DNA from 2 places in the Cytobacillus firmus genome. Region 1 is predicted to be linked to the other one. Evidence: riboswitches for the same ligand, from Rfam matches in the RefSeq annotation. Region 1 holds a riboswitch; the other holds the start of a gene.
What was found. Region 1 has a riboswitch for thiamine pyrophosphate ahead of tenA (thiaminase II). Riboswitches for the same ligand answer to the same signal wherever they lie in the genome.
Positions count from the first base shown of each region.

Region 2: linked by a shared signal. The riboswitch ahead of thiT (energy-coupled thiamine transporter ThiT) and the one ahead of tenA (thiaminase II) in region 1 are both predicted to bind thiamine pyrophosphate.

Region 1 is NZ_CP098323.1:440,603-444,024, reverse strand. Features, by position in the region: gene NAF01_RS02275 (TIM barrel protein) at 1-356, opposite strand, end outside; gene NAF01_RS02270 (DUF1287 domain-containing protein) at 460-1,167, shown strand; gene tenA (thiaminase II) at 1,289-1,978, opposite strand; TPP riboswitch at 2,039-2,140, opposite strand; gene thiW (energy coupling factor transporter S component ThiW) at 2,302-2,790, opposite strand; TPP riboswitch at 2,905-3,020, opposite strand; gene NAF01_RS02255 (DUF302 domain-containing protein) at 3,090-3,422, opposite strand, start outside.
Region 2 is NZ_CP098323.1:2,338,993-2,342,414, reverse strand. Features, by position in the region: gene NAF01_RS11905 (AAA family ATPase) at 1-285, opposite strand, end outside; gene NAF01_RS11900 (MATE family efflux transporter) at 567-1,907, shown strand; TPP riboswitch at 1,960-2,062, shown strand; gene thiT (energy-coupled thiamine transporter ThiT) at 2,130-2,729, shown strand; gene NAF01_RS11890 (VOC family protein) at 2,878-3,249, opposite strand.

The sequences.
Region 1 (3,422 bases):
ATAATCTCTGCCGGATTCCCACTTGCTTCCTTTTTAAAATAAGGAAAGTGCACCAATATGTATTCAGCACCAAGCCGGGACATCCTTTCCACTTCCGCCTCAAACTGGATCCAGGCTTCCTCTGGATTCATACTGACCTTTTCCAGAAGATCGTATTTGCTTTGTCCCCGGAAAAGAGGCGAATGAAGACCAAAGCTTTTGTTTGTTTTGCCCATCAATTTAATAAAGCATTGAAAGGATTCCTCATCTTGAAATTCCCCTATCTCAATATGCGGCAAATGACGTTTAAAAAGTTTATGAAACAGCTTGCTGTCTGACAAAATGACGCTTCCTGATACCCCTATTTTATGAACCATTATATCCCCTCTCTTATGAATGGTTATAACAATCTTATCATACCTTCATGTAACTTATTGGGAAATAATACCGTCTATTCAGTAAAATAGGTGAGGTGTACTTATGGTTAAAAAGGTATTTACTTCAATAATTGGAGTACTGTTATTTTTCATTCTTTTTTTTCGGGGTGGAATCATTCTGGATTCCATCGGCATTCATTTCGGAAATCCTTTTGCAAAGAAACTGGAGATGCCCTCTGATTACTCACAGGCCGATTCAAATCAAAACGGCATTGCTGATCCGCTTGATATGGTCCAGACAGCCAGAAAAGAAGTGGAACAGCGCACGCCATATAAAAGTGCCTACTATGCGGGAGGCTATCCGCCCGATGGCGAGGGTGTCTGTACAGACGTGATTTGGAGAGGTTTCCAGGGGGCTGATGTAACCATAAAGGATCTTATTGATCAGGATATCGCCGAAAATACGGACTTGTATTCAAGAGTCCATGGCAAGCCTGATCCGAACATTGATTTCAGAAGGGTACCAAACCAGAATATCTTTTTTAGCCGGTTCGCAAAGTCATTAACAACAGAACTGATTCCAGGAGATGTTAAGAACCTTCAGCAATGGCAGCCGGGTGATATTGTGGTTTTCCTTTCTCCTAAATTCGACCATGTGGCTTTCATATCTGACAAACGGACTAAAGATGGCATTCCATACGTAATACATAACTCCACCCCATTTGCAGCAGAAGTAAAACTATCTTCTTTTAAGACTCCCATTACCGCTCACTACAGATGGGATTTTGAAAAAACGCCTGCACTGCCATAAAGCAGATGCAGGCGTTTTTCTTATTAAATAAGAAAGTATAAAATTTTGAACTTCGATAACTCTCTAGCGCAAGCAGCCTGCACATCGAGGTGTCGAGGGTGAGCGAGTCGCTTACGCTTTTCTATCTGACTGCTGCCGGATTGCCCGCCGGCCACTCTTCGCAGGTATAAGCCATCTCCCAGAAACCAAGCTCCAGCTGGCAGCTTTTTCGGAAAGCATCCTTCATTCGCTGCCTTTCTTCCGGTGATGCCGCTTCAGCAAGTTCATCCAAACGGTTTCTCATATTCATGGTCACAGCTTCGACTCTAAGGTTTGCATAAAAAGAAATCCACGGATAAAACGGATGGTTCTCATCTGGCTCATATTGCTTCATGAGCTCAAGCCCAATTTCCCAATAAGTCCATGGGCAAGGCAATAATGCAGCGAGTATTTCACCCATGCCGCCTGTATGGGCATGATACATCATATGCTTTACATAATGATCGGCTGTCGGCGGAAGCGGATATCCCTGCAATGCTTCGTAATCCACCCCAATCTGCTGGCAAAAATTATGGTGGGGGTGTACTTCGCTGTTCAATACAAATTCTATTTGCTGGTTAAAGTATGCAATATCCTTACGTTCAGCTGACTTTGAAATCGCAATTCCGTAAATATGCATGAACGCATTCAAATACTCAAAGTCCGCTTTAATGTAATGAGCAAGCGCCTCTTTCGGCACATCCCCTCTCCCGATCCCCTGAACAAATGGATGTTCAAATATCAGCTGAAACAAATCTTCATTTTCCTTGCGCAGAATTTCTGAAAAAGTCATAAAAAATAGCCTCCTTAATTAAATACAGAAGCTGCCGGGGAAAAAGCATGAGGATATATAATGAGGTCCTCACTGCTTCCCTGCGCTGGCATTATCCAGATCAGGTTCCAAGGGACCAAGGAAAAGCTCCTTATCTCAGCCGTAGCGCCCCTAGCAGTTTTCTAACATTTTTAATTGTTTTTTTATCGATTGTCTAACTTGACGTTTTTCGCTCATACATTTTGGATCTCGCCCATAACTCTTGAAAATCGCTCATAAAGTCAGATTGCTATGCTGCTCTCCCTTACTCTGCTAACCAATCTTACTTCTCCAGCCCAAAATCATCACATATTCTGAACCAAATTCTTCTCTTTAACCTTCGCTAACACCAACCAGCCTATCGCCGCACCGGCAATGCTGCTGACCAGAAACGGCGGCACAAAGAAGAATGCACCAGCTTCACTGCCCATGAGAAATTTTGCATACGGAACAGCAAACAATGCTCCGATTATACCGGTGCCCAAAACCTCGCCAGCGGCAGCCCATATTTTCCGGCCGAATTTCAAATAAAGGACACCAGCCAAAAACGCACCGATCATGCCGCCTGGAAACGCAAGCAGCGTCCCGAATCCAAGCATATTACGCAGCAAAGCAATCATAAAAGCAATGGCTGCTGCCGGCAGTGGTCCAAGAGTCACCGCGGCCAATACATTTACCGCATGCTGAACCGGATAGGCCTTGGCTATACCTGCCGGAAACCAGAGCAAATGGGATCCCAGTGTCCCAATCGCCGTAAATAGTGCCATCGTAGTCAACAATCGGGTTCTGTTCATCTAAACCTCCTTTCTAAAAGGGCAGCCTGATTGCTTATCTGGATGAGAAGTATGTATACAAAAAAGCCAGATCCCCACAAAGGACCCGGCTTGGTTTAAGTATATGAATCGACATATTGTCAAATCCTACTTCCCTCCGCTGGCATTAACCAGATCAGGTCCATAAGAGTCGGAAAGCTATAAGCGCTTTCCTCTCAGCCCGCACATTCGGGGCACCCCTAGTAGTTACATAGATATTTAATTTGATAAGCTATTTCAAGCTTAACAAATTATTCCGGCACTGTCATCAAACTTTTAACTTATATACTTCTCTTGATGCACTGGATTAAGCGCTCTTCAATTTCTGCTGCGAAGCTTTGAACAGATTCGTCATTGATTAGCTCAATCATACTTGTCGGCTTAGGCATCCCAATTTTCGTTTTGCCCTTGTCTTCATAGACGACAATTTTACAAGGCAGGAAGTAGCCGGCCATTTTATTCTGTGTTAAAACGCGATGTGCTTCATTCGGATTACATACCTCTAACACATGGAATGCCTCGTTATATTCCAAGCCTTTTTCCTGCAGCTTCTCCTGAACATTAAACTGCCATAGAACTCCGAACTTTTCGTCCTTCAGACTTCCTTCCAGTGA
Region 2 (3,422 bases), 1.9 Mb from region 1:
TTGTATATTATAGGTTTCTACTAAATTATCAACCATCTCGCTGTTGGGAGGAACATGGGAGATGTACTCACCATCAGGAGCTGTGATCAGCAGCTTTCCATTTTTATATTCCTGTACTGCAACAGTCTTTCCATCCTGGGAAGCTATAATTTTTTCCACAGAAGAGAACGGAACAGTCACATCCTTTTTTCCTGCTTGTACGGTCCAAATAACCGCCGCCAAAATCACCGTGACTACCAATGCAATAGAAATAATCGTCGAAGGCTTCTTAAGACGTGATTTCAACTATTTCCCTCCTCATTGAACATATCTACATTATAAGAAATTAAAATTGTTAAATACAGGGTTTTATACTTTTTAAACGTTGTAAATTATGGAAAAATAATTTTTTTTTTACAAAGTGTGCTACAACAGCGTTCAGATGCCAGTAATATGTGAAAAAAATGTGACATCTGTTAAGAAAATAAATTTTTAGAAACTTAATAATTCACAAAACCATAAAAATGGAAACTGAAAGTGAAATAGTTAATAATAGAAACTGTGAAAAAAATTAGGCAGGTGTAAAGATGGCTCAGCAGGATTTTACAAAAGGAAACATACTCAAACAGCTGCTGGTGTTCTCAACTCCCATTATGCTCACTAATTTCCTGCAGGTTTCCTATCAATTTGTAGATAGTCTGTGGGTCGGGAATTTGCTGGGGGCTGATGCATTGGGAGCTGTCGCAGTTTCAGGCACTGTAATCTTTACAGTACTTTCTTTTATCATCGGCATAAACAATGCTGCGTTAACGATTTTATCCCAGCAGAAGGGGGGAGATCACGAAGAGGGGCTGAAAAGATATCTAAATGCTTTTACCGTCATTCAGACAATTTTGTCAGTTGTTCTAGGAACAGCCGGATTCCTGCTTGCTGAAAGGATTTTGGCCTTAATGGGCACACCTGCGGGAATGGCCGAAGGAGCAGCATCCTACCTGCAGATTAACTTTATTGGAATTCTGTTTTTATTTGGCTACAATTTTATAGGAACTATACTCAGAGCGCTTGGAGACAGCAAAAATCCTCTGTACTTTGTCCTGATAGCAGTCGTATTAAATGCAATACTCGATCCTCTTTTTATTTCTGTATTCAAGCTTGGTATTGAGGGGGCCGCATATGCAACAATCGTATCACAGGGCTTTGCATTTATAATCGGAATGATATTCATACTCCGCAAAAAGCTGGCACCATTCACTATTCCTTCTTGGCCGCATAAGGAGGAGGCAGCATTGATATTCAAGCTTGGCATCCCTTCAGGGCTCCAAATGACTGTCATATCGGCTGGTGTTATGGCCATTATGTCTGTCGTCACCTCCTTTGGCAGTGACGTGGTAGCGGGATTTGGTGCCGCACAGCGCATTGACAGCATCATTATGCTTCCTGCGATGGCATTGGGAACTGCAGTCAACAGTATGGCGGGTCAAAATATAGGGGGAAATCAATGGGAACGGGTGCATCAGATTGCGTTGTACGGAGTCATTTACAATCTTGGAATCATGTTTCTCATCGCCCTTGGGACGGTCTTATTTGCAGAACACGGGGTGCGCCTGTTTATCCAGGATAAAGAATCAGTTCACTACGGCACTGAATATTTAAAGATCATTGCCTTTTTTTATCCGCTTCTGGGCATTAATTTTGTATTGAATGGTGTGGTTAGAGCTTCTGGAGCGATGTTTCAAGTGCTGATACTGAATATCATTTCATTCTGGATCCTGCGCTATCCTTTAACATTTCTATTTTCTAAGTTTATGGGTGATAAAGGCATAGCTGCAGGTATGGGTGTCAGCTTTGCAATAAGCAGTTTCATCGCCTATATGTATTACCGCATCGGAAAGTGGGATAAACAGGTTATCATAAGCGAGGGAAAATAAATCCTTTTCACCATCATGAATTTCATATATACTAAAAGCGGATAATTTAATAACGTGCCACAAGGGGAGCATACCGCTGAGAGTGAACAGTCCGCTGTTCTGACCCTTTGAACCTGTTAGTTAATGCTAGCGCAGGAATGTGGAATGATAGGCAGGTATAGTTTTCTGCCTGCTTGTTCTCCCTTGGGGTATCGTCATACGATTGAAGGGGGATTTTTTTTTATGAAAAAATTAAGCCTGACGGCGATGATAGAGGCTTCATTTTTTGCTGCCTTTGCTATCATTCTTGATTTTCTGCCATCCATCAAGCTGTCGCCATCCATTTCCATATCTGCCGCGATGATTCCGATTTTCATTCTGGCTTTCAGGTGGGGCTTTAAGGTCAGCTTTATTGCAGGCCTCTTATGGGGGATTTTGCAGATTGCCATGGGGGATGCCTGGATTGCCACTCCGATACAGGCATTTATTGAGTATTTTGTGGCATTTGCCTGTATCGGGTTTGCCGGCTTGTTTTACGGCGTCATCCAAAATCAGCTGCGGGCAGGTAACAAGAAGAAGGCATTGTCATGGGTTGTCTTAGCCGTATTTGCCGGAAGCCTTGCCCGGTATTTCTGGCATTTCATAGCAGGTGTGCTTTTCTTCGGAAGCTATGCACCAGAAGGGATGTCTCCGGTTCTGTTTTCCTTCCTGGCAAACGGCGCAACCATGCTCGGAGCGGCAATTCTCTGCTCAATCCTGGCCGTATTAATTATTTCATCGGCACCGAGATTAATCATAAAAAAATCGGATGAAAGACTTCAAACTCAAAAGAATGCTTCCTAATAATGTCCGCCTCTCTGAAATATTTCAGAGAGGTTTTTTATATATCGGATTTGATTGATAAGAAGCTGTTTTCAGGAAGAATTATGGGAACGTCTGGTTTGGGCGTTCCCGTTCCAATACCGTTAAAAATGAACTATTTATTATAATCTCACCAATGTACTTGAAGTTTATTGCCATTGAGGTCATAAAAGTGGAAAAAGGCATGACCATTATCTTCTTTTATATCCTCGACCTTAACTTGATTATCAATTAAGTGCTGATGAAATTTAGATAATTCTGGACTTGTAAACCCAATGCTAAATTCTTGTTCATTATCAATTGTAAAATGAGCAAAAGTTTCATCTTCGGTAGGAACTAAGATCAGTAAGAAAGGCCCTTCATTTACTTTTAAAATTGCAAGTTTTCCAGTATTGTTTAGTAACTGGAGTCCTAATACATCTCTATACCATTGGGCAGACAGTTCTAATTCTTTTACAGGAATTCTAATATAATGTACTTGTTCAATAAATGATTTACTCATAGAATTCTCTCCTTTATTTAATTCGGTATATCATATATTTCCTTTTTATACAGCTTTTTCCTTCCCTATTTTTGATTCTTAAACAGAATAATAATCTTTCTAAACAAAGCCAATATATTAGGAAATTACTTCTGAAAAATGGGTATATTACTTAAAAAAGGGGAGTGAAGACT